Regions from separate parts of the Bradyrhizobium sp. SZCCHNS3052 genome, predicted to be linked through region 3. Evidence: predicted binding sites of a transcription regulator. Region 3 holds the regulator's gene; each other region holds the start of a gene.
What was found. The regulator LexA, encoded in region 3, represses DNA repair genes until DNA is damaged. The targets are predictions, from matches to a motif close to TGTTCNNNNTGTGTTCNG.

Region 1 (10,019 bases), on a different contig from region 3:
CACGGTAGGCTGGACGCTCGGTGCCGGCACCGAGTTCGGCCTGGCACAGAACTGGACCGCCAAGATCGAGTATCTCTACGTCGATCTCGACAGCAGCAATTTCGTGATCACGGGGGCGAAGAACGACTATCGGTTTGGAATTGTGCGCGCAGGCATCAACTTCCACTTCTGATGGCAACGAGGGAATAGGAAGAAGAAACGTCCAACGACAACCTCCCGGCCGCTCGCGCGGCCGGGATTTTTTTGTCGGAGCGCTCTGTGCAATCTGGCAGGCGCGCATCACTGCGCGCGGCCTGCACGTACGAGCCGGCAATGCTGTGCACGCGAGCAGGCGCTGCCGACAGCTTCCAAACCAGCGAAGAGGTGGCGTCGAGGCGCGCCCGGCTGCAATCATGCCGGCGCGTGAACCACCGCCAGGCGGGCTCGCCCTAAGACGACAGCACCAGGTTGACCGCTTTCGGGCCCTTGCCCTTCTTGTCCGGCTCGACCTCGAAGCTGATCCGCTGTCCTTCGGTCAGGTCCTTCAGGCCCGCGCGCTCCACCGCCGTGATGTGCACGAACACGTCGCGTCCACCGTCGTCCGGCTTGATGAAGCCGTAGCCGCGTTCACCGTTGAAGAACTTGACCGTCCCAGTCATGGCCATCGGGAAACTCCTCCCCCGCAATGCTTCCTCCACTGCGCGCCCTGCGCAGCGTCCGACCGGACATCACTTTGATCGGAAAGCGTTGGCCACCTTAACGCCCAGCGCTCGCCGCGCCGGATCGCCGGATCTTGTTAGGCCTTGATCACCCCGCCGCAACCATTCGCGGAAGCGGAACGTAAAGCCAGTCTTACAATCGGACACAATAATACGGTTCCGCGCCGATTGACTACGGCTTTTCGACCAGTCGCCGTTTCAAGCTTTGGGGAATTCGAGTCGGAAGCGCGCCGCGCCGCCCTGGCCGAGGGGCTTCTGCAGTTCCTGCAGGATGAGCTTCAGCTCGTCATGTAATGTCCAGGGCGGGTTGACGATCAGCAGCCCGGTCGAGGTCAGCGCCTCGCCTTCGATCTGCGGCGCAACACTGAACTCGATCCGCAGCACCTTGCCCGGCGGCTTGGCCGCGGCTGCGAGCGCCGCGACACGATCGCTCAGCTCTTCCGTCGCACGCCGGCTCTTGGCGGGATACCACAGCACGTAGATACCGGTGGTCCACTTCGCGAAGGCCGCGGCGAAGCGATCGGCGAGCCGCTCGAACTCATCCTTCGCCTCGAACGCCGGATCGATCAGCACCACGCCCCGGCGCTCGTTCGGCGGCACGAAGGCGGGCAGGGCGACCCAGCCGTCGAGATCGACGACACGGGCCTGGGTGTCGCGGCGCAACTGATCGATCAACTGCTTGCGGGGGATCGGCGCGAGCTCGCACAGGGTCATGCGGTCCTGCGGCCGCAGCAGCGCGCGCGCGATCAGCGGCGAGCCGGGATAGGCGACCAGCTCGGCCTTGGGATTGAACGATCGGACGATATCCAGATAGGGCTGGACCAGCGCATAGGCCTGATCGGACAGCCGCGCCTGCAGCACGCGGGCGATGCCGGTGAGGTACTCGCCGCTGCGCGTCGCCTCGTCGCCGGTGAGGTCATACAGGCCGGCGCCGGCATGGGTGTCGATCACCCGGAACGCGGCGGGCTTTTCCTGGAGGTAGACCAGGATGCGCGTCAGCACGATGTGCTTGATGACGTCGGCGAAGCCGCCGGCGTGGAAGGCGTGTCGGTAGTTCATGCCATCCGGGTTACGCCGTTCCGCGTCAAAAGGGTACCCCGTCGATGCGCCGGATGCCCTCCGGAGAGCCGCGGATGAGCGCCGCCGCAGGAGGCGCCACAGGCCGACGCGCTGCGTCGCCCGATTCGCAGCCGCTAGCCGCCGCGGACCGGCGGCATGTTGACCTCGTCGCGCCGGCAGGCCTGCCGGTCGATCTCGTCGCAGTTGCGAAACTCCAGATCCTTCGACAGACAGATCCGGACCTCGCTCAGCCTGGTGCGGTTACAGGTGACGGCAATGCCCGATGTCGTGAGCTTGGGGTTGGCCTTGATGAAGGCCTCCTCGATCGCCGCCGGCGCCACCGTCTTGGCCTCCGCGAGATCGAGGAATTCCGGGGGGATCTTGATGGCGGCGCGGGCCTTGCGGATGGCTTCGAAATAGGCCTTCGCCGACACGCCGGCGCAGGTGCCGTGCTTGTCCCACTCGTTGTAGATCAGGCCCGGCGCCGGCATCAGGTCGAGCATCGAGGTCATGATGTTGCGGGGCAGGCGCGGCGCCGGCTGCTCGCAATATTCGGGGTAGCCGTTCTCGTATTGCGGCCACAGCCCGTGCACGACGAACGAGTACGGTCGGCCGCTGCATTGCTGGGACCGGCTGCCGCGACCGCCGCGCTCCTCGGCTTCGGCGCAGTACGAGGGCGACCACGACAACGAGAGAACGTAGAAGTCGAACGCGCCCGGCGCATTCTGGCGGCGGTCCTGCGCCTCGGCGGCGCCAGCCGTGAGCACACCGAGCAAGAGGGCAAAGCAGGCGATCGTTCTGGACAACAGGACGGCAGGTCGGCACAGGCAATCGAACATGGCGTACTCCCCGGAAAATGCCAGGAGCCTACCAGCACACGGGAACATTTCAAGAACAAAAATGGCTGCCCCGAGGCAGCCATTCGTCAGCCGGCCGCCCGCGCGAGCGGCCGATACGCCGGGAAAGGCAAATCAGGGCTTGGCGGCGCGGCAGGCCGGATTGAAGGCCCAGTTGCGATCGAGGCCGACGACGCAGAACTCGACGCCCTGGTCATAGCCGGCGAAGCCGCCATCCTCGATGATCGAGAAGTTGACGGTGCGCGCCTTGCCGTCGCTGATCATCACGCTGCCGGTGCAGAAGCGACGCGGAATGTTGTCGGACTGCCAGGGCCGGAAGGCGATCTCATGGACATTGGCGACGCCGGTGATCGTCAGCGAGGAATTCCAGAAGGTGCTCTCCTTGTCCTGGAATCGCGAGACGATGGTCGGAATGGCCGCCTCGCAAGGCGCGACCCGGCCTTCATATTTCGGACCGGACAGCCAGAAGTTCATCTCAAGCGGGTTGGCGGCCTGAGCCGGGGCGGTGGCGACGATGGCGGCGAGCAGCGCGCCACAGGCGGCGCCGAACATCTTGAAAGGTGAGCTGAAGTCGCGCATGGGCCGTCCGCAAGGCTGATCCGGGAGCGTGGACCGTGCCGCGGCGGCCACAGGAGGTCAAGTGCAACGCGGCAACACTCCACGATTAGTCCTGTTAACGCGAGGCCGGTGTTCTTTTCTTGACCGGACAGGACCTTTAGAATGGCGGGCCAGATCGAGGAGAATGCAATGCGGACGCTGATGGCCGGATTCGTGAAGACTGCAGGCCTCGTGGCCGCTGGGATGGTGCTGGTTGCGGCATCCGCCCGGGCCGACGTGGTGCCGCCCTTCAAGGGCAACGACACCGGCGGCATCATCGCCTTCCAGCTGGCCCAGACCACGGATGCGCGCCAGCTCGCGGTCGATCATTGCGCCTCCTACGGCAAGGTCGCGAAGTTCCGCGCCGTCGATGCGCGTTACGGTGGCTACGTTTCGTTCGCCTGCCGCTGGGTACCCTATGGCTCGGCGCAGCGGCCGCTGCGGACGCTGTACTGACCTTCCATCAACTGCCGTTCTCCCAATTGCCACTTTTCTGCGGCATTCGCTCCGGCATCGATCAACGAGCCGGAACGGGGCATATGACCTGCACACGCATCGCAATTGGGCTGTTGGCCTGCTGCCTCCTGGGCGTGACCGCGAGCCATGAGGCACGGGCTGTCGACCTGCCGGTGCGCAAGGCCGGCCTGTGGGAGCTGAAGATGATCAGATCCGGCGGTCAGCTGCCGGAGGCGACGATGCAGCACTGCACCGACGCGGCCACCGACAAGGAGATGAACAACTTCGCCTCGCCGATGGCGCAGCTCTGCTCCAAGCAGGACATCCAGAAGACCGCGACCGGCTACGTCTCCGATTCGGTCTGCAATTTCGGCGGCATCAATACGACGTCGCATGCCGACATCACCGGCGACTTCAACTCGGCCTATACGGTGAAGACGATGTCGCGCGTCACGGGCGGCGCCGCCGGCACCGGGGTGAAGGACACCGCGATGACGATCGAGGCCAGATGGCTCGGCGCCTGCAAGCCCGACCAGAAGCCCGGGGACATCGTGATGCCCGGCGGCATGAAGATGAACGTCAAGGACATGGCCAAGCTGAAGGCCCTGATCCCGGGCGTGAAGCAGTAGGCGGGCGCTCGTTGCGTGTGGCGGGCGCAGCGACGTGGATCGTCGCTCATTCGCGGACGTTGAGCATGATCTTCCCGATGTGCCGGCCCGTCTCCATGCGTTCGTGCGCATCGGCTGCGTCGGACAGGCGATAGGTGCTGTCGATGTGCGGCCGAATGGCCGTTCCGAGCAGGGGCGAGATGCGTTGCCGCAGGTCGGCTGCGATCCGCCGCTTGAGATCGAGCGACGTCGACCGCAGGAACGCGCCGGTGATGCTGGCCCGGCGCGCCATCAGGCTGCGCAGCGGTACTCCGAGGTCCTTCCCGCCTCCGGCCGAGAGCAGGGCGATCCGTCCGCCCATCGCGAGCGCCGCAAGGTCCTGCGCGATGTGAGCGCCGGCGGAGGTGTCGAGGATGCAGTCGACGCCGCGCTTCCCCGTCGCCGCGCGGATCTGCTCGGCGAGATCGGGATCGGCATAGTCGAACACGGCGCTGCAGCCGAGCCCGAGTGCCAGGGCGCGCTTCTCTGCGGTGCCGGCGGTGGCAATGACGGGATGACCCAGCGCGCGCAGGAGCTGGATCGCGATCGTGCCGACGCCGCTGCTTCCGCCATGAATCAGGGCCGTCTCGCCGGGCGCCATGCGCATCAGCTCGAAGAAGTTGAACCAGGTCGTGAACAGCGCCTCGGGCAGGCCGGCGCCTTGGATCAAGTCGAGGCCGCTCGGCAAGTCCAGTGCAAGATGCTGGTCGGTGGCGACGTATTGCGCGTATGAACCGCCGTCGGTCAGTGCGATCACCGCTCTACCCAGCCGTTCCGGGGAAACGTTGGCGCCGCAGGCCACGATGCGCCCCGAGGCTTCCAATCCCGGTATGGGATTGGGCTCCCGCAACGGCCCGGCAGCGCGCTGGTTGCAGTCATGACGGTTGATGCCGGCGGATGCGACCTCGATCAGCACATCGTCTGGTCCGAGGCGCGGCACCGGCCAGTCCTGTCGCTCCGACAGGACCTCCGGGCCGCCCGCGGCGGTGATGATGACGGCGCGCTGATCGTCCGGAATCATGCTTGGTCGCTCATGTGCTCACTTGCCGACCAGGCTGCACTTGCTGCGGTCGAGCGGGCGAAACGCCTGATCGGGGGCGATCTTCGTCACCAGCTTGACGAAGTCCCAGGGGCGCTTCGATTCGGCGGGGGTCTTGACCTGGACCAGATACAGGTCGTGCACCATGCGCTGGTCGTCGCGGATCTGGCCGTGGTCGGCATAGGCGTCCGAGACCGGCGTGGCCTTCATCCGGACCATCACCGTTGCGCCGTCGTCGCTGTCGGCATCCTTCACCGCCTGCAGATAGTGCCGCACGGCCGAATAGACCCCGGCCTGGATCTGTGACGGCATCGCCTTCCGGCGCGCGTAGAATGCGTCGGAGAAGCGGCGCGCGGCGGGGGAGGCATCCTCGAAGAAGCTGGTGACGATGAGATCGCCCTGCGTCGCCTTGAGGCCGATGGATTCGATGTCGACGTTCTGGAACGACATTGGCACGATCTTCATGCCCTGGGCCGCAAGCCCGAATTCCTCGGCCTGCTTGATGGCTGTGGCATTGTCGCCGGCGACGTTGAGCGCCAGGATCTTGGCGCCGGAGGCCTGGGCCTGCAGCAGGAACGAGCCGTAATCCGGCGTGCCGAGCTGCGCCTTGACGCTGCCGGCGACCGTGCCGCCGAGCTCGGCGATGCGAGCGCGCGCGGTCGCCTCGACCGAATGGCCGAATGCGTAGTCGCCGGTGATGAAGAACCACGGCTCCTTGCTGGTCTGCATGATGCCCGACACGACGGCTGTCGCGGTCGAATAGGCGTCGTGCGTCCATTGCACCGAGGTCGGGGCGCAGGCCTCGTCGGTGAGCTGATTGGCGCCGGCCCCGGAGATGAGAAAGATCTTGCCGTTGCTGCGCACCAGCTCCTGGACGCCGAGGGCCGCGCCGGAGCTGCCGCCGTCGGCGATCGCCTGCACACCGTCCTGCTCGAACCAGCGCCGGGCGATCGCGACCGCGATATCCGGCTTGTTCTGATGATCGGCCTGAAGGATCTCGATCGGCCTGCCGTTGATCTTGCCACCGAACTCCTCAGCGGCCATCCGGGCCGCTTCCACGGAGCCGGGCCCCATCGCGGTCGCGAAGATGCCGGTCATGTCGGTGAGCACACCGATACGAATGGCACCTCCCTTGATTTCGGCCTGCGCGGATGAGCCTGCAAGCAGTAGCAGGGCAGCGATGCTGGATCTGAGACAGCGCGACATGATGATCCTCCCCGGATTTGAAGATTTGGTTTTTTGTCGTGTTTGATTGGTGCGCCTCGCGGTTCTCCGCGAGGCGGAAACGTCAGGCTTCCAGTTCGGCAGTCACGGGATTGCGCAGCACGCCGATGCCCGAGATATCGACCTCGACCGTATCGCCGGGCTTCATGAACAGAGGCGGGGTGCGCTTGAGGCCGACGCCTCCCGGCGTGCCGGTGACGATCACGTCCCCGGGCAGCAAGGTCATGATCGTCGAGCAATAGACGATCAGATCGGGCACGTCGGTGATGAGGAGATCCGTGGTGGTCCGCTGCACGGTCTCGCCATTGAGGCGGGTCTGCAGCGTCAGCTTGGACGGGTCGGGAATTTCGTCGGCGGTGACCAGCCAGGGGCCGAATGCGCCGGACCGGTCGAAGGTCTTGCCCGACAGGAATTGCGACGTGTGGCGTTGCCAGTCGCGGATGCTGCCTTCATTGTAGCAGGAATAGCCGGCGATGTGCGCGAGCGCGTCCTCGCGCCGGACATGCCGGCCGGCTTTCCCGATCACGAGCGCGAGTTCGCCCTCATAGTCGAAATGATCGGAGACACCAGGGCGAATGACCGGTTGCAGATGTCCGACCTGGCTGGTCGGAAAGCGCGCGAACAGCGCGGGCTTCTCGGTGACCGTTCGTCCGGTCTCGGCGACGTGGTCGCGATAGTTCAGGCCGACGCAGATGATCTTGCCGGGATCGGGGATGACGGGCGCGAAGGTGATCGCATCGAGCGGATAGTCGGGCTGTTCGGAGGTGAGCAGCGCGGCGGCGTCGCGAAGCGCATCCGCCTCGAGCAGCGCGCGCAGGCTCTTCGCCGGCAGCCGCCGGCCGAGGTCGACGACACCGTCTCCCTTCACGGCGCCGTATCCGGGACGCCCGTCAATGACAAAGGAAACCAGCTTCATACGTGAACCCTCTCAAAAAGAACGGAAACGCTCAGGCCGCGCTCGGCGCCGGTGCGAGGAAGGCGAGGCCTGACAACAGCGCCGCGGGATCTTCGCCCGTGCGGACAGCACCCAGGATGTAGCGGTCGGGGCGCATCAGCACGGCGTCGAAGCCGTGCTGATCGAGCCAGCCGTCGAGGCCGCCAGCTTCCTCGCCGCAAATGACGGCGACGTCAGCCGCCGCCAAGCTGGCATGATGCTGCTCGATCACCGCGGCACCGAGTCCAGACCGGCAGAGCAGCGCGAAGCGATAGCCGACGCGGTCGTCGCTGCGACCGTGATCACGGCTGCGGAATTGCGGCGCCAGCTTTCCCGTCATGCTGCGTTCGCCGCAGGCAAGGCCCGGGCCGAGCACTGGCTTCTGCACGTCGAGCTTGAGCTGGCCGTCGCCCTGTGCCGTGCCGGTCGCAAGCGCCGCCTCGACCGCCTTGGTGTTGATCAGCCCACCCAGCCGGATCGCGAGCTCGATGAATTCGCGCACATGCGGCGCGCGCTCGCTCTGATAGGTGTCGAGAAGATCAGGCGTCGCCTTCCCGGCAATCACAAGCGCCAGCTTCCATGCGAGGTTGGCTGCGTCGCGAATGCCGGCACACATGCCCTGACCGAGGAAAGGCGGGGTCTGATGCGCGGAATCGCCTGCGAGCAGGAACCGTCCGGCACGCCATTGCTGGGCGACCGCGGAGTGGAATGTGTAGACGGCGGCGCGTTCGATCTCGGCCTCTGCGGGCCGGAGCCAGGGCGAGAGCAGCTCCCACACGCGAGCCGGTTGGGTGATCTCGACCGCGTCCTCGTCAGGACGAACCGTGATCTCCCACCGGCGCCGGTTGCCGGTGCCGCGAATATAGGTTGCGGGACGCTGCGGGTTGCAGTGCTGGACGCTGAAATCGCCGAGATCGGGCCGCTCCTCCCTCAGCAGCACGTCGCAGACGAGCCAGCGCTCGTGAAAGCCGAGATCGTCCAGCGCCGCGCCGATGAAGCGGCGCACCAGCGAACGTGCACCGTCGCAGCCGATGACATAGGCGCAGGAGATGTCGACGAGCCGGCCGGTGCCGAGGTCTTCATAGCGAACGCGCGCCCCCTCGCGGTCCTGCTCGAGCGCGAACACATCACAGCGCGTGCGCAGCTCGACATGAGGCCAGCGCTCGAGTCCCTTGTTGAGCACGTTTTCGAGATCGGGCTGGTGGAATCGGTAGCTCAGATTCCAGCCCATCGCGGTCGGCTCGCTGGGGCGCGGCCAGTCGAGCAGCAATCGTCCCCCCGCATCGACGAAGCGCATGCCGGGACTCAATGTAAGGTGGGGCAGGATGGCGTCGGCAAGGCCGATGGTCTGGAACACGCGCATGCATTCGTCGTCGAAATGCACCGCGCGCGGCAAATGATAGGCCTTGGCTTCGCGCTCCAGGATCAGCGTGCGGATGCCGCACAGGCCGAGCAGGTTGGCGAGCGTCGAGCCCACGGGCCCGCGACCGACGATGACGACGTCGAAGCTTCCGGAATGTGCGGCCATGTTGCTCATGGCCGCATCTTGTTCCGCAACCGCCTCGCACCTTCAAGGCGCGGTCACGAACTGTCCGCGCAGCGGACGCTCAGGCCTGGACGGGGATCGCGGCCGCGGCGTCGCGCAATGGGGCCGCGTACTGAGCGACAGCCTCCTCGAGGGTCATGGCGGAGCGGATCCAGATGATCGAAATGCAGCCGAACACGACGTCGCCCCGCACGATCGGCACCGCGATCGACGACGTCTTCGGATTGAATTCGCCCTCGTTGCGGATCGCATAGCCGCGCTGGGACGTTTCCGTTATCATGCGCTGCAGCCGCTCGGGCGCCAGGAAGAAGAGGTCCTCGGCATCCTCGATGCGTCGCAGATGGTTGATGATGAGGTCCCGCTCTGCGGGCGGGCAGGCGGCCAGATAGGCCCGGCCGGCCGAGGTGTGCAGCATCGGCAGCCGCTTGCCGATCATGCTGCGGTCGATCGAGAGCGGGCTGCGCGCATGCGTGGTCTCCTGGATGACCATCGCGCCGTTCTCATAAGTCGACAGATCGACCGGCCAGATCAGGCTGCGGCTGAGCTCGGCGAGATAGGGCGCGGCGACCTGGCAGATGAAGATGCCGGGATCATAGCCGTCGCCGAGGCTCAACGCGTGGCGCGTGACCCGGAAGCGGTCGTCGCTGGCGCTGCGCGCGACATAGCCGAGTTCCTCGAGTGTTTCGAGCAACCGATAGACCGTGGGCCGCGGCAGATCGAGCTGGCGCGCCACGTCGCCGGCGCGAATGCCCCCGGACCGATTGACCGCGCGCAGCACGTCGAGCCCCCGCTTGAAGGCGCGGACACCCTCCGCAGGACGGGCCTGCGGAGATCGCGTCCGTTGCTTGGACACTTGGAAAATCCTCCCTGTTCTTCGTTTCCGTCCGCCGATACCGTCTTGAGAACGCGAGCCGGATGCAGGGGCGGCAGTCTACTGCAGGACCGCGCGGAGCTGATACGAA
Region 2 (10,019 bases), on a different contig from region 3:
ATCGGCGTCGCCGGCTCGGTGGCGGTCGGCAAGTCCACCACTGCGCGCGTGCTGCAGGCGTTGCTGACCCGCTGGTCGCCGCGGCCCAAGGTCGATCTCATCACCACCGACGGCTTCCTGTATCCGAACGCGGTGCTGGAGCGGCAGGGCCTGATGCAGAAGAAGGGCTTTCCGGAAAGCTATGACCTGCCGCGGCTGCTCGGTTTTCTCTCCGACATCAAGGCCGGCCGCCATCCCGTGCGCGCACCGGTGTATTCCCATCTGAGTTACGACATCGTCCCCAATCAGTGGGCCGAGATCGACCAGCCGGACATCCTCATCGTCGAAGGCGTCAACGTGCTGCAGACCGGACCGCTGCCGCGCGATGGCCAGGCCGTGCCGGTCGTCTCCGACTTCTTCGACTTCTCGGTCTACATCGACGCCGACGAGGCGATCCTGCGCAAATGGTACGTCAAGCGCTTCCTGTCGCTGCGCGACACGGCGTTCCATGATCCGCGGTCCTACTTCAACCGCTACGCGCTGCTGTCGGACGAGGAGGCCATCGCCACCGCGATCGCGATCTGGGAGCGCACCAACCTGGCCAATCTCGAGGACAACATCCTCCCGACACGGCCGCGTGCGACCTTGATCCTGAAGAAGGGCGCGGATCACGAGATCGAGACGGTGGCGCTGAGGCGGTTGTGAGCGGGGCCCGCGAGCGCGGCGCGAGCTGATCCGCTCCAACTGATGACCTACGCTGGCACCTGTCGCGCCGCCGCCAGATTCGCCAGCGCCTCGTCGAGCTTGTCGCGATCGATCGGCTTGACCAGGAACCCATCCATGCCCGCCTCGAAGCAGGCGTAACGGTCCTCGACCAGAGCATTGGCCGTGAGCGCCAGGATCGGGGTGCGGCCGCCGGGCTCGCTGGCCTCGATGGCGCGAATGCGCCTGGCGGCGGCAATGCCGTCGAGCTTCGGCATCTGCACGTCCATCAGGATCAGATCATAGGGCGCGCCGGCCGAGCGCGCCGCGAGCCAGGAGTCCAGCGCGGCTTCGCCATGCACGGCGATGTCGGCGTGGTGGCCGAGCTTGCTCAGCAGCGAGCGCATCAGCAGTGCGTTGATGTCGTTGTCCTCGGCGACCAGGATGGACAGTCCCGTGCCGGCCTGGGCCGCGATCGGCGGCGCGATGGTCGGGATCGGATCGTCGGCCATGACCGTGCCGTCGGTGTCGAAGCTCACGCGCGCGGCGAGCGATGCGGCCCGCAGCGGCTTGACGAGATAGCCGTTGAATGGCGCCCCCGGCGCCAGCTCGTGGCGGCTCGCCGGTGTCACCAGCACGATCAGCCGCGTCGTATGACGTTGCGCGACCCCGCCCACACGCAGCGATACATCGCCGCCGATGCTGTCGTCGACCAGCACGGCGTGCCAGGCGCGTTCGGGCAGCAGGGCCTCCGCCACCTCGGCCTCGGCGACCAGGCAGGTCTGCGCGCCCCAGTTCTGCAAGCGCCGCTCGATCAGCTTGGCCTGCAGCCCGGCCGGCGCGACCAGCATGATCGACCGTCCTGCGAGATCGGGGCCGCGGAAGCTGTTCTGCTCGCCGCGCTCCAGCGCCGGCGGCAGCGGCACCGACACCTCGAAGGTCGAGCCGGCGCCGAGCGCGCTCTGCAGCGCGATGCGGCCGCCCATCCGCTTGACGATCCGGTCCGAGATCGCAAGGCCAAGCCCGGTGCCGCCGAAGCTGCGCGCCACGCTGTCGTCGGCCTGTTCGAATTCGCGGAAGATCCGCTCCTGCGCGTCGGCTGCGATGCCGATGCCGGTGTCGCACACCTGGAAGCTGATCTCGTTCGGCCAGATGCCGGGCTCGGCGATCAGGGCAACGCCGCCCGTCGCGGTGAACTTGATGGCGTTGCCGGCGAGGTTGAGCAGCACCTGGCGCAGCCGCGCGGCGTCGCCCGTCACCCAGGTCGGCAGCCGCTCGTCGAGATAGGCCGCGATCTCCAGTTGCTTGGCCTGCGCCCGTGGCGCCAGCAGCTCGGTGATCTCCTCGATCAGCGCCGCCAGCGAGAACGGCTGCGCCTCGAGCGCCAGCTTGCCGGCTTCGATCTTGGAATAGTCGAGCAGCTCGTCGATCAGCGACATCAAGGCCTCACCCGAGGTGCGGACCGCCTTGGCGTAGGTCGTCTGCTCCGGCGTCAGCTGCGTTTCGAGCAAGAGTCCGCTCATGCCGAGGATGCCGTTCAGCGGCGTGCGGATCTCATGGCTGGCCATCGCCAGGAACCGCGACTTGGCGCGGTTCGCGGCGTTGGCCTGATCGCGCGCGTCCGCCAGCGCCCGCTCGGTCTCGGTGCGGTCGGTGACGTCGCGGCCGACACATTGCAGCACGGCGGGCTGGCCGGCGTCGGAACGCACCAGCGCCTCGCGCCACGCGATCCAGCGCGGCCCGATCGCGCTCTCGATGCGCTGGTCGTGGACGCGCGTGCCGTTCGGCTCCAGCGCGCTGTCGCCCTGCTCGATCAGCTCGAAGGTGAACGCGCTGCCGAGCAGGTTGTCGCGATCGAGGCCCGCCATCCGGCAATAGGCGTCGTTGACGAAGATGATGCTGCCGCCGCGCTCGCGCATGACGATGAGATCGCCCTGCTGCTCGAACAGATTGCGGGCGCGCTGCTCGGCTTCCTGCAGCTCCCAGTTCCGGTCGGCCAGCACCTCGTTGTGGAGCGCAATCTTGTGCATCTTCCTGGCGACGAAGCGCAGCCGCATGCTGAGCGTGGCCAGGCCGACGCAGGCGAGCGCGAACAGGAAGCTGGCGCCGATCGCGAACGTGTGCGGGTTATAGCCGGAGTTGTCGGAGATGCTGGCCTTGATGAAGCCGTACGCGCCGCCGAAGCCGGCGGAGAAGATCATCAGCGAGCGCAGGATGGCGAAGATGGTGCGGTGACGGCGCATGAACCGGCGCAGGCGCAGCCTGACGTGAAAAATCGGTCCCATCTCGATCACCCCCGACGATTTCGATCCCAATGTCATGGCCGGCCCGCACCATGCGGCGTCGGTATTGCTGAGACTTTGAAAGGTCATGCACGCGCGATGAAGCCGTGCTGAGATGGTGAACCGGGCGTTAGCCCGACTCACCGAACCGGATCGGCCGGCGGTGAGTCGTGGCCGCGGGCCGAGACGATGAGCGCGGCGGCGTGAGCATCTGCTGCACTGTCCTTGGCGAGATGGATCCGGAGCGCGCCAGGATGCGGATCGGCGGCGATCGCGACGACCGCAGTCGCGGCAGTCATGCCGCAGCCACGATCCTCCTTGGCGAGCACATCGTCGACCACGACGAGATCAGCCGTCTCCGGACTGTCGGCCAGCGCCACGCGAACGGTGGCGAGCGCCGGGTCATCGGTGACGTCGACATGGAGATCGGCGGTAAACGGCGCCGAGCCGAGCGAGACGCTGTCGGCACCGACGGCAATGCAGGGCTGCGGGGAGGGCGCCAATTCGAGTCTGGCGATGACAGCGGCCGCGATCAGCGGCACAGCCGAGACGAGGACCTTGAAACGCAACATGATACGCACCGACGCGGCAGGCCTGAGGACAAAACGCGGGCCCTATGGTTGTCGGAGCGTAAAGAGAAGTCGTTACCGGAGTGTTGAGGGGGAGGGGGCGCCTTTACGCCGCATGCCGGCTGTCCTCCGCCAGCGCGCGATACGACAGCGCCTCGGCCAGATGCAGCCGGCCGATCGCATCAGTGTGGTCGAGATCGGCGAGCGTCCGCGCCACGCGCAGGACGCGGTGATAGCCGCGGGCGGACAGCCGCATCGTCTCGGCGGCTTCGCGCAGCAGCTTCTGGCCGGGCGCGTCGAGCCTGGCGATTTCGTCGAGCACGGCGGCGGGGGCCTCGGCGTTGGTCCGGATGTGCGGCAGGCCGGCTTTGGCATAGCGGGCGCGCTGCAGGTCGCGCGCGGCGGCGACGCGGGCGGCCACCTCGGCCGAGCCTTCCTTGGCGGGCGGCAGGATGAGGTCGGCGGCGGTGACGGCGGGGACCTCGATGCGCAGGTCGATGCGGTCCATCAGCGGGCCGGAGATGCGCGTCTGGTAGTCGGACGTGCAGCGGTCGATGCGGCCGCGCTTGCAGGCATAGCCGGGCTCGAACGCGTTGCCGCAACGGCACGGATTCATCGCGGCGACCAGCATGAAGCGGGCAGGGTAGGTGACGCGGTGGTTGGCGCGCGAGATCGAGACCTCGCCGTTCTCGAGCGGCTGGCGCAGCGAATCCAGCACGCGCGGATCGAACTCCGGCAGTTCGTCGAGGAACAGCACGCCCTGATGCGCCAGCGAGATCTCGCCGGGTCGGGCGCGCAGGCCGCCGCCGGTCAGCGCCGCCATGCTCGCGGAATGATGCGGGCTGCGGAACGGCCGGCGCGACGTCAGCGCGCCACCCTCGATCTCGCCGGCGACCGAGGCGATCATCGAGACTTCCAAGAGCTCTGCCGGCGACAGCGGCGGCAGGATCGACGGCAGCCGCGCCGCCAGCATCGACTTGCCGGCGCCGGGCGAGCCGATCATCAGCAGATGATGCCCGCCGGCGGCCGCGATCTCGAGCGCGCGCTTGCCGCTCTCCTGGCCCTTGATGTCGCGCAGGTCGAGCAGGCTTGCGGGCGCCTCCTGGATCTTCGGTTGCGGCCGCGACAGCACCTGCGTGCCCTTGAAATGGTTGGCGATCTGGATCAGCGAGCTCGCCGCGATGATCTGCAGGTCCGGGCTCGCCCACGCCGCCTCGGCGCCGCAGGCGGCCGGGCAGATCAATCCTTCCTCGCGCGCATTGGCGCCGATCGCCGCCGGCAGCACGCCGGCGACTGGCGCGATCGAGCCGTCGAGCCCGAGCTCGCCGAGCACGGTGAAGCCGCCGAGCGCATCCGGCGGAATGGCGCCGATCGCGGCCATCAGGCCGAGCGCGATCGGCAGATCGTAATGGCTGCCTTCCTTGGGCACGTCGGCCGGGGCCAGATTGACGGTGATGCGCCGCGCCGGCAGCGCCAGGCCCGAGGCGATCAGCGCCGAGCGCACCCGCTCGCGCGCTTCCGACACCGCCTTGTCCGGCAGGCCAACGATCGCGAAGGCCGGCAGGCCGGGCGCGACCTGGACCTGCACGTCGACCGCGCGGGCCTCGATCCCCTCGAAGGCAACGGTGGAAACGCGCTGGACCATGATGCCCCTCCCGGGCAAGGAGGCTAGCGGAAGCCGGCATCGTTCGCAAGAACAATACGGGAACATTGTCGTTGCCGCGCTCTGTCGCAATCCATTAACGACAGCCGCGTGGGGTTGCAGCTCCGTCCGCTGCGCTTAACGCCCCTTTAGTCCGGCCTTCGCATTCTTCCTCAATTGATGATCGACCCGCGCCTCCGTCACAGCCGGGGGAGGCGCCCAACGAGGGACGTGTGATGCCTCCAGCGCCTGCGGCAGCTCCGACCGCCAAGACGCCCGCCGGTGATGCACGGACGGTGTCCGAGCTCGCCACCGACATGCTACGCCGGACCACCAGCCTGTTCCTGGCCGGTCCGCGGCCGGCGTCGACCGAGCAGCTCGATCTCTACGATCAGATGTTCGCCCGGCTGATGCCGCAGGTCGCGACCGAGCTGCTGGCCGAGCTGAGCATGGCGCTCGCCGGCGTCGAGCGCGCGCCTTACGCGACGGCGCGGATGCTCGCCGTTCACCCCGAATTGCGCGTCGCGGGGCCGATGCTGGCCAAGGCGGCGGTGCTGACCGAGCGCGATCTCGCCGAGTTCATCCGCACCGGCAGCCCGGCGCATCTCGTCGCGATCGCCAGCCGCAGGGGCATCGGCGACAGCCTCACGACGCAGCTAATCGCGCGCGGCTTTCCGGCGGTGCGCATGGCGCTGGCGCAGAATCTTTCCGCGCGGCTGTCCGAGGACGGCTATCGCAGCCTGTTCAAGATCGCCGAGCGCGACGAGGATCTCGCCGAGAAGCTGGCGCTGCGCACCGACCTGCCGGCCAAGCTGTCGCGGGCCTTCGTCGCCGCGGCCAGCGAGGGCGCCCGCGCCCGCTTCATCAAGGCCGCACCGCCGGCGACCCGCGCCACCCTTCAGGCGACGCCGACGCGCTCGCCCGGCGCGGCGATGCGCGCGATATGGGATTATCAGCAGGTCAAGGCCGAGGTTGCCGCCCTCAGCCGGACCGGCAAGCTCGGCGACTCCGCCGTCAACCGCTTCTGCGCCACCGGCGATTTCCCTGCCGTGATCGCAGCGCTGGCGCTGCTCTGCGTCGTTACCATCGAGACGATCGAATCGCTGCTGGAGGAGGATCGCATCACGGACCTGCTGCTGGCCTGCAAGGCCGCGCGTCTGAGCTGGGCGACGACGTCGATGATCCTGCGCGATCGGCCCGGCTGCGACGCGCTTCCGGCCGATGACCTCGAGGAGGCGCGCAAGCGCTTCGAGAAGCTCGCACTGTCCGAAGCGCAGTGGAAGGTGCGCGGGCTCGAATCGCGCTGAGCGAGCGCGAGAGGCGGCCTCAGCCCGGCGGTGTGGACGGGTAGGCCGTGAAGTCGATCTTGAACATCGCCGGATCGAGCTTCTTGGTCGTATCCAGATTGTAGACGGCAATCGTGGTGTCGTAGCCCTGCGGATCGGTCACGGTCCACTGCTTGAGCTGGCCGTCCTTGGCGCCGAGCATCAGCATCAGCCGGCTGGTCCCGATCAGGGCCTGCTTCTCCTCGATCGTGATCGTGACGTAGAGGTCGTCGGCGGCGACCGCGATCACGTTGGTGTCCTTCAACAGGTCGATGCGGTCGGACAGCAGATAACGCAGCGGCGTCTGCGACAGCGGATAGACGTCCTGGGTCGCGAGCTTGCGGTCGCGCACCACCAAGGAAGAGCCGTCGGCGATGACGTCGATCGGCGTCGGCGGCTCGTATTCGAAGCGGACCTTGCCGGGCTTCTGGATGTAGAAATCGCCCTTGGTCTTGCTGCCGTCCGGGCCGACCTGGACGAAGTTCCCGACCAGGGTCTGCAGCGACGACAGATAGGCGCTGACCTTGGCCGCCTGCGCCTTCTGGTTGGCGTCGAACGAGGTGAAGATGCTGGCCGGCACGTTGCGCCGGGGATCGGGAATGACCGGGTTGGGCGGGGCCGTCTGGGTGGTCGAGGGGCTCTGGCCGGCCCGCTGCTGGTCGGAGGCGCTGAGCTGGGAGCCGCTCTTCGGGCCTGATTTCGGAGCCGGCGTGCCCTGCGCGGCGGCGTGACCGGACGCACCGGCGACAGAGCATATCGTCACGGCGCAGGCGACCAGCCAAGCGCCGATCCGGCGCCCGCGCCAAGCTGCGTGATACGAAAACGTGCTGTTCAACAAGGAGCTTTTCAAAACGACGTCCTGAGGTTTTACGCGTTCTATCCCGGTTCGGCCGGGCAGCGTGATCGTAATCGCGTGAAGATCGGGCACCGAAGCGGCGTTTCTGCGGCCATCGGGGCCGTCAGAACCCGCCTTCCTCCTCGGGCACCAGGATCTCGCGCTTGCCGGCGTGGTTGGCCTGGCCGACGATGCCTTCCTGTTCCATCCGCTCCATCAGCGAAGCGGCCTTGTTATAGCCGATCTGCAGCCGGCGTTGAATGTAGCTGGTGGAGGCCTTGCGGTCGCGCTTGACCACGGCGACCGCCTGGGAGAACAGGTCGTCGCCGCCGCCACCGCCGCCCATGCCGGTGGCATCGAACACGGCGCCATCCTCCTCGCTCGGCTCCTCGGCGGTGACCGCCTCGAGATATTCCGGCGAGCCCTGTGCCTTGAGATGCTTGACGACCTTCTCGACCTCCTCGTCGGAGCAGAACGGGCCGTGCACGCGGCTGATGCGGCCGCCGCCGGCCATGTAGAGCATGTCGCCCTGGCCGAGCAGTTGCTCGGCGCCCATCTCGCCGAGAATGGTGCGGCTGTCGATCTTGGACGTGACCTGGAAGGAGATGCGGGTCGGGAAGTTCGCCTTGATGGTGCCGGTGATGACGTCGACCGACGGGCGCTGCGTCGCCAGGATGACGTGCAGGCCGGCGGCACGCGCCATCTGCGCGAGGCGCTGCACCGTGCCCTCGATGTCCTTGCCGGCGACCATCATCAGGTCGGCCATCTCGTCGACGATGATGACGATGTAGGGCAGGGGATCGAGGTCGAGCTTCTCTTCCTCGTAGATCGCCTTGCCGGTCTCCTTGTCGAATCCGGTATGGACGGTGCGCGTCAGCTCCTCGCCCTTGGCGCGCGCTTCGCCCAGACGGGCGTTGTAGCCGTCGATGTTGCGCACGCCGAGCTTGGCCATCTTCTTGTAGCGTTCCTCCATCTCGCGCACGGCCCATTTCAACGCGACGACGGCCTTCTTCGGATCGGTGACGACAGGCGTGAGGAGATGCGGAATGCCGTCATAGACCGACAGTTCGAGCATCTTCGGGTCGACCATGATCAGCCGGCACTGGTCGGGCCTGAGGCGATAGACCAGGCTCAGGATCATGGTGTTGATGGCGACCGATTTGCCCGAGCCGGTGGTGCCGGCGATCAGCATGTGCGGGGTGCGGGCGAGGTCGATGATGATGGATTCGCCGCCGATGTTCTTGCCGAGGCAGAGCGGCAGCTTGGCGACGCTCTCGGTCGCCTCCTTGGCGACGAGCAGCTCGCGCAGGTACACCTTCTCGCGATGCGCGTTGGGCAGCTCGATGCCGATGGCATTGCGGCCGGGCACGACGGCGACGCGCGCCGACAGCGCGCTCATCGAGCGGGCGATGTCGTCGGCGAGGCCGATGACGCGGGACGATTTGATGCCCGGCGCCGGCTCCAGTTCGTACAGCGTGACGACCGGGCCGGGATGCGCCTTGACGATCTCGCCGCGCACCCCGAAGTCCTGCAGCACGCCTTCCAGCGCGCGCGAATTGGCCTCCAGCTCGCTCTTCGACAGCGGCTGGCGGTCGGAGGATTTCGGCGCCGCCAGCATCGAGACCGAGGGCAGGTCGTATTTGTCGTTGGCCTTGCGGGCCGGCGTCTTGGCCGCGGGCTTCTTGCGGGCGCGGGGAGCGGGCTCCTCCTCCTCTTCTTCATCCTCGCCTTCGTCGGCCTCGTCCTCGTCGCCGCCGTCCTCGTCCATCTCGGGCGCGAGCGTCGGCTTGCCGCGACCCAGGCTGGGCTCCTGCCGGCCTGCGGCGGCGGCGCGCGGCTGCGGGCCGGAGGAGACCAGCGCACGATAGGCCGTGCTCAGGAACCAGACGACCTGGGCCTTGGCGCTCATGATGGCGTGGAACACCCAGCCGAGCCGGATCGCCTTGCGGTCGTCGTCGTCCTCGGGGTCGGCCAGCGGCGTGTCGTCGTCCTCATCCGCGAGCAGGCTCGGATCGGCTTCCTTCGCGCCCATGCCGCCGGCCACCAGCAGGCAGCCGATCATCGCAACCAGAAGAAGGGCGCCGAGCACCAGCCGATAGATCACACCGGGCGGACCGAACACCACGGCCGGTGCGCGCACCAGGGCGTCGCCGACCACGCCGCCGAGGCCGGTCGGCAGCGGCCAGGCGTGCGAGCGCGGCCAGCAGCTGGCAAAGCCGGCGGCGATGACGGCGCCGAGAATCCAGGCGCCGAAGCGCAGCGCCTCGCGGTCGAACGGCCGGTGCGTCATCATCCGCCAGCCACGGATCGAAAGCGGCAGGATCGCCATGATCGAGCCGAGACCGAGGATCTGCATCAGCAGATCGGCGCTGATCGCGCCGGGATAGCCGACGATGTTGCGGATGGCGCGCGAGGTGGCGTGGCTCAGGCTGGGGTCCTGCACCGACCACGTCATCAGCGCCGCCGCGGCCACGCCGCACAGCGCGATCAGGCAGAGGCCCGCGAGCTCGCGCAGCCGTCGCACCAGCGCGTCGCGCAGCGACGTCGGCAGGTGGTTGACCAGGGGGATGACTCGTTCGATCGCCGGCATCTGCATCAGCCCCGCGATTATCCCAGGACCTCGACCAGCCGGTGCAACGCCTCACCGGTGGATCCGGCATCCGCCACCAGCGCCAGCCTGATGTA
Region 3 (10,019 bases):
CGCCAAGGCCGCGGGACGCCGCACCTGGCGCTTCTTCGAGCCCGAGATGGACGCCCAGATCAAGGCGCGCCACCAGCTCGAGGTCGACCTGCGCCAGGCCATGGCCGACGATCGACTCGAGGTCTACTACCAACCTTGTCTGAGCCTGCAGGACGACCGCATCGTCGGTTGCGAGGCGCTGGTGCGCTGGAGGCATCCGACCCGCGGCGCCGTCTCGCCGGCCGAGTTTATTCCGATCGCCGAGGACACCGGCCTCATCAACCTGCTCGGCGAACGCGTCCTCCAGGTCGCCTGCACCGAGGCGGTGAGCTGGCCGGACGACATCCGGCTCGCCGTCAACGTCTCGCCGGTGCAGTTCAAGAGCGGCACCCTGGCGCTCAAGGTCGCCAATGCACTTGCGACCTCCGGCCTGCCGCCGCATCGGCTGGAACTCGAGATCACCGAAGCGGTGCTGATCCGCGACGACGACGCGCTCGACACCCTGCACCAGTTGCGCGCGCTCGGCGTCCGCATCGCGCTCGACGATTTCGGCACCGGCTATTCGAGCCTCAGCTATCTCCAGCGCATTCCGTTCGACAAGATCAAGATCGACCGCTGTTTCGTCAAGGACATCACCGATAGCGAGGGTTCCGCGGCGATCGTCCAGGCCGTGGTCAACATCGCCGCCATCCGCAAGATGTCGACGACCGCCGAGGGCGTCGAGACCGAGGCGCAGCGGCAGGTGCTGAAGCGGCTCGGCTGCTCGGAGATGCAGGGCTATCTGTTCAGCCCTCCGAAGCCCGCAGCCGACGTGCGGCAATTGTTCGCTGCGCAGCGCGCCAATCCCTCATCCGGCCGCCATTCGCGCTCGGACGCCGCCTGAGCCGGTTCCGAACCGATAAATACCGTTGCAATTTGAGGCTTTTCCGCAAGCCAGATTCAAACCCTGCCGACTGGTCGTGCCTTGAAGTCCACGGCTCCGCCATGATCTACGGGACACAGACGGACATACTCCGTGTTCGCCTGTACACACTGGTCGAAAACCACGGCGGGACGGCCTCAGGGCCGCCCCGTCGGGTGTGAGCATCGCGCGTCGCGAGCCGCGCACCCGCCCGCTTCGCAGATCAGTTCGGCACCGCCGCCTTGGCGCGGACGTCGGCGTTCACCGTGACGCCCCGCAGCACGTTGAATGCGGCGTGCAGCGCCTTGTCGTCCTTCTCGTCCGGCGGAACGTAGGACTGCGAGCCGGTCTGCTCGGTGCCGTCGGCAGCGGAGAGATGGCCGCGCATGCCGGCCTCACCCTTGAGATCGCCGCGATCCTTCAGCTCGTCCGGCACGTCCTGCTTGACCTCGATGTCCGGCGCGATGCCCTGCGCCTGGATCGAGCGTCCCGACGGCGTGTAGTAGCGCGCCGTGGTCAGCGCCAGCGCGCCGTTGCCAGCGCCGAGCGGAATGATGGTCTGCACCGAGCCCTTGCCGAACGAGCGCGTGCCGACCAGGGTCGCACGCTTGTGATCGTGCAGCGCGCCGGCCACGATCTCCGACGCAGAGGCCGAGCCGCCATTGATCAGCACCACGAGCGGCTTGCCCTTGGTGAGGTCGCCGCCGCGCGCGGTGAAGCGCTGCGTCTCCTCCGGATTGCGGCCGCGGGTGGAGACCACCTCGCCCCGCGGCAGGAACGTGCTGGAGACCGACACGGCCTGATCGAGCAGCCCGCCCGGATTGTTGCGCAGGTCGACCACGTAGCCGGCGAGCTTCTCCTGCGGGATCTCCTTGGAGATGCTGGCGACCGCCTTGCGCAGACTCTCGGTGGTCTGCTCGTTGAAGGATGTGATGCGGATATAACCGATGTCGCCGCCTTCGGTGTGATAGCGCACCGGGCGCACCTTGATGATCTCGCGCGTCAGCGTAACGTCGAGCGGTGCGTCCTTGCCCTTGCGCATGATGGTGAGCTTGGTCTTGGTGTTGACGCCGCCCTTCATCTTGGCGACGGCCTGCTCGAGCGTCAGTCCCTGCACCGCCTCGCCGTCGATCTTGGCAATGAGATCGCCCGAGAGAACGCCGGCCTTGGACGCGGGCGTGTCATCGATCGGCGCGACGACCTTGACCAGGCCCTCCTCCATGGTGACCTCGAGACCGAGTCCGCCGAACTCGCCGGACGTGGTCTCCTGCATGTCGCGCCAGGACTTGTCGTTCATGTAGCGCGAATGCGGATCGAGCGAGGACACCATGCCGTTGATGGCGCCTTCGATCAGCGCGGGATCGCTCGGCTTCTCGACATAGTCGGCGCGAACACGCTCGAACACCGCGCCGAACAGATTGAGCTGCGAATAGGTGTCGGCCATGCCGGCCGCGGCCTTGGCCTTGGCCACGAGTTGCGCGCCGTCGGGACCCGTGACCATCAGGGTCAGCCCGACGCCGGTCATCGTGCCCGCCAAGAACAGCCAGTTTTTTCGCATTGTTTGCTTCCCGAGCGTTTGTTGGATGGCCGGCCGATCAAATGGTCCGCACGCATCGCCGGCGCGATTTGTGTTGCGAACACACACCACATTTCCGGTTTCTTCAAGGCCGATATTGCGCCGCCGTACCGGGGCCCGACCGCCGGCGCTCGCATCCGAAATGGACGTTCACAGGCTGAAATCAAGCTCAAGGCTGCGCCGGCGCCGGGCCCGGCTGAACATACCCCGTCTTTCACGGACACCCATGATCACAATTCGACGAGCCGTGTACCACGCCGCGATTTGATGGCCTGGGCCTGCGGGGCGCCGCTCCCCGCGCGCGCCCGGGAAGCTCGAGTTCGGAATGGCTTGCTCCCGGCCCGCTCGATGGGCAATGCTCCGCAGCAAAACCGCAAGCATGACAGTCGCTGGGAGGCAAACATGAACCAACGGACCCCGATCGAGGCCGGGTGGCGGAACGTCGAACTCGGCTCGAGCGACGAGAAGTTCCAGAACCTGCACGAGCTCATCCGCAAGGCGCGCGCCCAGCTCAACCAGAACGCCTGGGACTACATCATCGGCGGGGCCGAAACCGAGACCACGCTGCGTCGGAACCGGATGGCGCTCGACGAGATCGCGTTCCGTCCGCGCGTGCTGCGCGACGTGTCCAGGGTCGACGCCTCGGTCGAAACTTTCGGCCGCAAGCTGCGCCTGCCGGTGGTCATGGCCCCGGTCGGTGCGCTCGAAATCTTCGATCCGGCAGGGGCGGCCAGCGTGGCCCGTGGGGCGGGCCGATTCGGAGCCGCGCACATGCTGAGCTCGGTGTCGGAACCCGGGCTGGAGAAGACCGCCGAGGCCGCGCCCGACGCGCTGCGAATCTTCCAGCTCTATGTCCGCGGCGACGACGCCTTCGTCGAGGACTATGTGAGCCGGGCGGTCGCCAACAGCTACACCGCGTTCTGCCTGACCGTCGACACCGCCCATTACAGCCGGCGTGAGCGCGACATCGCCAAGCGCTACGTCCGCGAAAGCCGGCTGCGCGCGACCGGCGGCGACCACCAGAAGGCGCTGAGCTGGCACACCGTCAAGCTGATCAAGGACAAGTTCAAGCTGCCGCTGATCATCAAGGGCATCGCGACCGCCGAGGACGCGCAGATTGCGGTCGATCACGGCGTCGACTGGATCTACGTCTCCAACCATGGCGGCCGCCAGCTCGACCATAGCCGCGGAGCCATGCATGTGCTGCCAGAGATCGTCGCCGCCGTGAAGAGCCGGGCAAAGATCATGGTCGACGGCGGCTTCTGCCGCGGCACCGACATCGTCAAGGCGATCGCCTCCGGCGCCGACCTCGTCGGCATCGGCCGGCTGCAATGCTGGGCGCTCGCCGCGGCCGGCGAGGACGGCATCCTGCGCATGCTCGAGCTGCTGGAGGACGAGGTCATCCGCGCGCTCGGCCTGCTCGGCGTCACCTCGTTCGCGGAGCTGAACGCGTCCTATCTGCATCCGGCGGCCGCCACCAACCTGCCGAGCGTGGTCAGCGCGTTTCCGCTGGTCGACATCGAGCCCTACCGGTATTGAGGAGGCGCCGCTTCCGTCCCACGCAAGGCATCGTCGACCCGCCCCATGCCCGCCTCCGCTCTCCGCCCCGGCGCCGCCGACGCGCTGCTGTTCGACCTCGGCCGCGTCGTCATCGACATCGATTTCGTCCAGGTTGTCTCGCGCTGGGCAGCGCATGCCGGCTGTCCGCCGGAGCGCATCGCCGCGCGCTTCGTGCGCGACGAGATCTATCACGGGCACGAGCGCGGCACCGTCTCCGATGCCGCGTTCTTCGCCAACCTGCGCCGGCAGCTCGGCATCGACATCACCGACGCGCAGTTTCTCGAGGGCTGGAACGCGATCTTCGTCGGCCCGATGCCGGGCATCGCCCCGCTGCTCGCACGCGCGGCTTCGAGACTGCCGCTCTATGCCTTCTCCAACACCAACCAGCCGCACATCGATCACTTCTCGCCGCGCTATGCCGACCTGCTTGGTCACTTTCGCGAGATCTTCCTGTCGTCGTCGATCGGCCTGCGAAAGCCGGATGCCGAGGCGTATGATCACGTGGTGCGGGCGATCGGCGCGCCGGCCGAGCGGATCGTTTTCTTCGACGATCTCGCTGAAAACATCGACGGCGCGCGAACGAGCGGGCTGCAGGCGGTGCTGGTGCGCTCGACGGCCGACATCGCCGCGGCGCTGGAGGCGCTCGGGATCTGATCGCGTCGCGCAAGGGTGCGTCATGGCCGGCGGCGTGACGTTCTGAAAGGCTGCGCTCGCAATGACGGTGCCCACTCGTGCAAAATTGTTCTCGCGACACGATGTGCCCGAGCTTTGCTGCTCTCATTTCACCCTCCTCCAATCGGAGGGCGCAGGGAATGCCGGGCTGCAGGCCGCAACCCATGGCCCGCCTGCAGAAAAAAAGCAGGCGGCAGTCACCACAGGTCCAGCCGACATCCGGCATTCCCTGCGCGATGGTCTTCACGCTTATACGCGATCTCCCCGGTGCCCGGCTTGTTGGCCACCGTCGCCGACGGGATCATCAGCACCCTTCGGCTTGGCATCAGCTTCGGGATGCCAGGACCACGCGACTTCACGTCCGCGCCATGCCGTTCGTCCGCGCGCCATCAGGGCACGCTGCGACACGTCGCGGCCACCGCATCCCGCGCTCCACGTCCGTGACGATCGCGAAGCGCCCCTCCTGTCGAGCACGGGACCAAATCAGCATAGCAGCTTTTTCCGAAAAAGCGAATCCTAAATGCGACCGCCGGCAACGGCGCCATCCGGCCCGTCTCCCGCCACATCCGCTGGCCGCAGACGAGCCGGCGCCTAAGCGCATCGGCATCGGCGGCGAGATCGTCAAGATCGCGCCGTGCTCGATGACCATCGTCGGCACGCTCGCCGATTGGTCGCAATGGACCGGCGTGACCTTCGACAGCTCGGGCGAGATCGAGGTCCCCGGTGCTCTCGTGCCCGTGCTCGCGTCGGTCGAGCACGACCATGCCGCCTATGTCGAGCCGAATGTCTGGATTCGGCATCCGCTCTGACGCGGTGCAGGTCGTCCGCGCGACGATCAACGCGCCGGCACGACGCGCTCGTTGAGAAATCCGATCACCACGTCGAACGCCTGCCGTCGATTCCGCTCCATCAGGATCATGTGCGTGCCCTGCCCGATCTCGACCAGGCGCTTGTATGGCGCGCTCACGAGGCGAACGAACAGGTCGTGCGCCATCCCGAAGCGGACATCCACATCCCATTCCGTCGCGAGCACGAGAACCGGGCAGTCGATCGTGCTGGGATCGTAGATCGGCTGGTCCACGGTCCAATGCTCGTCCATGTGGCGCGTGCAGATCGAGGGCGTCGCGGCAACGCATATGACGATCGCCTATGACCGGCGCGGATTTGGTGAGACGGTCGCCTATGAGGAAGCTCATTCTCCGGTCGAGGACCTGCTCGCCGTCGTCGACGCGCTCGCGCCGGCGCGGCCGGCGACGCTGATTGCCTGCTCGCAAGGAGGCCGCATCGCGCTCGACTTCGCGCTTCGCCATCCGTCACGTATGGCATCGCTGGTGCTGATCGCACCTTCGATCAGCGGCGCGCCGGAGCCGGTCTATCCACCGGAGATCAAGGCGCTAACGGCGTCGTTGGCCGCTGCCGAGGCCGCACAGGATTGGGATCGGGTCAGCGCTATCAAGGCGCATCTGTGGGTCGACGGTCCCTTGCAGCGCGAGGGACGCATCTCCGGCGAGCCGCGCGAGACGTTCCTGAAGAAGAACGCCGCCGCACTCCGCGCGCCGCCAACCGGCGCGACTCTCGATGTGGCACCAGCCTTCCCACGCCTCGCGGAGATCGTCGCGCCATCGCTCGTCATCCGGGGGGACTTGGACTTTCCTCACATCCAGCAGCGAAGCAGGCTGCTCGCCGCAACAATGCCGAACGGGGTCAGGACATGAGCTGGCCGGAACGGCGCACCTGCCGAGCCTGGAACGTCCGCAGGAGGTCATGCGGTTGATTGCGGACTTTCTCGCGCGATCGTGAGGCAGCGGCCCGGAAACGGCCCACAGCAGACGGTCAGAACGCAGGGAGCGGCCTAGGCCCTTGGCCGCGCCGTGCGCGTTCGGTTAGAAGGCGATTCATTCGATCTGCCGTCTCCGTCCGAAGGAAATCCCATGGCCCTGATGCCGGTGTCTGATGCGTTGTCCGCCGTGCTCGCCGGCGCCGAACCGCTGGCCGAGGAGCAGGTCGGGCTGGACGAAGCGTTTCACCGCATCCTGGCGCGGGACATCGCGGCGCTGCGGACGCAGCCGCCCGAGGCGATGTCGGCGATGGACGGCTATGCCGTGCGCGCGGCGGACGCCGCCCAGGCCAAGGCGCGGCTGAAGATCATCGGCGAGGTTGCGGCGGGGCGGCCGTTCGATCGCGTGGTTGGACCCGGCGAGGCGGCGCGGATCTTCACCGGTGGCGTTGTTCCGGAGGGCGCGGACGCGGTGGTGATCCAGGAGGACACGATCGCCGAAGATGGCCACGTCGTGATCACCGAGGCCGCGATCAAGGGCCGGCATATCCGGCCGGCGGGCGTCGACTTTCACCAGGGCATGGTGCTGCTGAAGTCCGGGCGCCGGCTCAGCGACCGCGACCTGTCGCTGGCGGCCAGCATGAATCATCCGGCGCTGCCGGTGCGGCGCCGGCCGAAGGTGGCGCTGCTCGCCACCGGCGACGAGCTGGTGATGCCGGGCTCGACACCCGGCCCGGGCCAGATCGTCTATTCCAACGGCTACGCCTTGCGGGCGATGGTGCGCAACGAGGGCGGGACCCCGATCGATCTCGGCATCGCCGCGGATACGATGGAGGCGACGATCGCCGGCATCCGCCGGGCCCGAGAGGCCAAGGCCGACATCCTGATCACGACCGGCGGCGCCTCGGTCGGCGATCACGACCTGGTCAAGCAGGCGCTCGAAGCCGAGGGCGTCGAGATGGCGTTCTGGAAGATCGCGATGCGGCCGGGCAAGCCGATGATGCACGGACGGCTCGGCGACGTCAGGGTGATCGGACTGCCCGGCAATCCGGTGTCGTCCTATGTCTGCGCCCTCCTGTTCCTGGTGCCGCTGATTCGGCGGCTGCTCGGCCGCGACGAGGCCGTGATGCCGCGCGAGACCGCCCTGCTCGGCCGCGAGCTCGGGCCGAACGATTCGCGCGAGGACTATCTGCGGGCGCGGCTCGAAGAGCGCGCCGACGGCACGCTGGTTGCGACCCCGGTGAGCCAGCAGGATTCGTCGCTGCTTGGGAATCTCGCGCTCTCGCAGGCGGTGGTGATCCGGCCGGCGTTTGCGCCGAAGGCGCCTGCCGGCAGCCCGTGCGAGATCCTGCGCCTGCCGAACTGAGCCGCTTCCCCGGTAAAGCCCGGTCTGTTCATCATATTTTTAGGATTGCGGAACACACATCGAACATATAGTGTCCGTTCATGATTTGTTTTTAGTATGTTGCGGGCGACGCGATGACGGTCCGACTCCAGGGCGCTCTCAGCCGGTTTGTGCGCGAGGCGCAGCTCCTGGACTCGGACGACAACAAACCGGGGACCAGGTCGAGATGCTGACGCGCAAACAGTACGAACTTCTGCGGTTCATCAACGAGCGGCTCAAGGAAGCCGGCGTGCCGCCGTCCTTCGACGAGATGAAGGATGCGCTCGATCTGCGCTCGAAGTCCGGCATTCATCGCCTGATCACGGCGCTCGAGGAGCGCGGCTTCATCCGCCGGCTGCCCAACCGCGCCCGCGCGATCGAGGTGATCAAGCTGCCCGAGCTGTCACAGGCCGCCAACAACCGCCGCGGCTTCACCCCATCGGTGATCGAGGGCAATCTCGGCAAGGTGCGCACCAGCACTCCCGCGCTGGACGATGGCGAGCGCCCCGTCGCAGTGCCGGTGATGGGCCGCATCGCCGCCGGTACTCCGATCGAGGCGCTACAGACGCGCAGCCACACCATCAGCGTGCCTGCCGACATGCTCGGCAACGGCGATCACTATGCGCTCGAGGTACGCGGCGACTCCATGGTCGATGCCGGCATCCTCGACGGCGACATGGCGCTGATCCAACGCAACGAGACCGCCGACACCGGCGACATCGTGGTGGCGCTGATCGACGATGAGGAAGCGACGTTGAAGCGCTTCCGCCGCCGCGGCGCATCGATCGCGCTGGAGCCGGCCAACACCGCCTACGAGGTACGCATCCTGCCGCCGAACCGGGTGAAGATCCAAGGCAAGCTGGTCGGGCTGTACCGCAAGTACTGATCGCGAATGGGATCGGTCGATGGGCGGCGGGCGCACGCGCTTTCGCCGCCGATCGGAGGCTGCCCAGCAAAATACGTCACGCGCGAATGCACCTCATGATGTGCAGCGCGGCATGCTCAAACGCTTGTGATCGGCCGCGGGCACACGCGATGCAGATCAGCGCAGAATTGCCGCGAAGCGCGCGCTAACATCACCATCGATGTCCACTCTGATAGAGGCCTGCGCCTGTCCGGGGGGAGCGTGGGTCGGCTATCTCTCAACGAGGAGCGATCCGATGTGTGACTACAGCCTCCATGCGGTTGCGTCCCGTCCCGCCAAGGTCGGCGAGACGTTGATCTCGATGACCTTCCGTGGCACCGCCACCCGCGGCTTCGCCCTGGAGAGCGAGCCGACCGTCGCAGTCTGCATGCTGCCCGGCACCGAGTTGGCCTTCGCCGAGGACGTCCGCTACGACAGCCGCTGGCTCTGGACCCGGACGATCCGCGAGCGCGTCGCAAAGTTCAACAGCATCGAGACTCACATTCCCGATCGCCATCACGACGCGATCGAATTCGCCGACGGCCGCCACGTGCTGGTGACCCAGCTCTGCGAGGGCCAGCGCGTCACCGTGCTGCAATTGCCGGTCAGCAAGCAGCCGGCGGAGCGACGCCCGGACATCGCCGAGGACGTGCCGCCTTCGCAGGCCACACCGATTCGCCGCATCAGCATCACCTGAGGGGTCTCCGCATCGGCATTTCTCTCGGTCGTGAGCGAGCTTTCGACCGTGGGAGATTTGGGTTCTGCAAGCGCAAAGTCCTCTCGGGCGAACCTCACGCCCCGGCATCGCATCGGATAGGAACGACATCCCTCGGCCGGCATGATGTGCCGGGGGAGCCTGCCGCCGTGGTCAACAAGATCGATTGGAACAAGGCCGCCGGGATCACCGAGCCCGGCTGCGATATGCTTGTGTTCGGATGGCTGACAGGGCTGACGACATCGCCATCTGGCAACGCTATCCGCGCGCTGCGTTCACGCTGGCCGAAAGCCCCTCGCGGTTCGATGGACTTGGCAACATGGACCTGGCGACACCGAGTATCATCTCGGCACGCTCGAGCTGCCCGGCACTCAGTCTTCCTCGCCCTGCTCCGTCTCCGGCGGCGTCGCGTCCTGAGGCCGCGCGGCCGGCGCGCGCGGCGTCAGCGTCGTGTCGAACTCGCCGGCCTCGGCGGGCGCCGGCCACCATGGGCGGTCGGTGCCGCCGGCGCGCGCCGGCGTGACGGCGAAGCTCCTGCCCTGCCGCACCAG

Region 1: a site for LexA is predicted at 2,637-2,654, ahead of QX073_RS19575 (ribonuclease T2). Genes of this name have one in related genera too.
Region 2: a site for LexA is predicted at 5,225-5,242, ahead of QX073_RS15355 (YifB family Mg chelatase-like AAA ATPase). Genes of this name have one in related genera too.

The regions. Positions count from the first base shown of each region.
Region 1 covers NZ_JAUETB010000005.1:349,476-359,494, reverse strand. The annotation lists gene QX073_RS19590 (porin family protein) at 1-172, shown strand, start outside; gene QX073_RS19585 (cold-shock protein) at 429-644, opposite strand; gene QX073_RS19580 (23S rRNA (adenine(2030)-N(6))-methyltransferase RlmJ) at 897-1,757, opposite strand; gene QX073_RS19575 (ribonuclease T2) at 1,892-2,596, opposite strand; gene QX073_RS19570 (hypothetical protein) at 2,729-3,193, opposite strand; gene QX073_RS19565 (hypothetical protein) at 3,362-3,667, shown strand; gene QX073_RS19560 (DUF3617 domain-containing protein) at 3,751-4,296, shown strand; gene QX073_RS19555 (NAD(P)H-quinone oxidoreductase) at 4,343-5,335, opposite strand; gene QX073_RS19550 (ABC transporter substrate-binding protein) at 5,354-6,559, opposite strand; gene QX073_RS19545 (fumarylacetoacetate hydrolase family protein) at 6,642-7,493, opposite strand; gene QX073_RS19540 (bifunctional 3-(3-hydroxy-phenyl)propionate/3-hydroxycinnamic acid hydroxylase) at 7,525-9,048, opposite strand; gene QX073_RS19535 (DNA-binding transcriptional regulator) at 9,119-9,910, opposite strand.
Region 2 covers NZ_JAUETB010000004.1:89,835-99,853, reverse strand. The annotation lists gene coaA (type I pantothenate kinase) at 1-684, shown strand, start outside; gene QX073_RS15365 (PAS domain-containing hybrid sensor histidine kinase/response regulator) at 732-2,966, opposite strand; gene QX073_RS15360 (hypothetical protein) at 3,104-3,535, opposite strand; gene QX073_RS15355 (YifB family Mg chelatase-like AAA ATPase) at 3,639-5,177, opposite strand; gene QX073_RS15350 (DUF2336 domain-containing protein) at 5,411-6,481, shown strand; gene QX073_RS15345 (outer membrane lipoprotein carrier protein LolA) at 6,501-7,262, opposite strand; gene QX073_RS15340 (DNA translocase FtsK) at 7,459-9,930, opposite strand; gene QX073_RS15335 (aminotransferase class I/II-fold pyridoxal phosphate-dependent enzyme) at 9,942-10,019, opposite strand, start outside.
Region 3 covers NZ_JAUETB010000001.1:1,724,503-1,734,521, forward strand. The annotation lists gene QX073_RS07890 (EAL domain-containing protein) at 1-862, shown strand, start outside; gene QX073_RS07895 (S41 family peptidase) at 1,104-2,438, opposite strand; gene QX073_RS07900 (alpha-hydroxy acid oxidase) at 2,859-3,995, shown strand; gene QX073_RS07905 (HAD family phosphatase) at 4,041-4,670, shown strand; gene QX073_RS07910 (hypothetical protein) at 5,129-5,497, shown strand; gene QX073_RS07915 (hypothetical protein) at 5,524-5,787, opposite strand; gene QX073_RS07920 (alpha/beta hydrolase) at 5,786-6,403, shown strand; gene glp (gephyrin-like molybdotransferase Glp) at 6,620-7,831, shown strand; gene lexA (transcriptional repressor LexA) at 8,037-8,735, shown strand; gene QX073_RS07935 (hypothetical protein) at 9,010-9,450, shown strand; partial or broken gene QX073_RS07940 (ComEC/Rec2 family competence protein) at 9,840-10,019, opposite strand, start outside.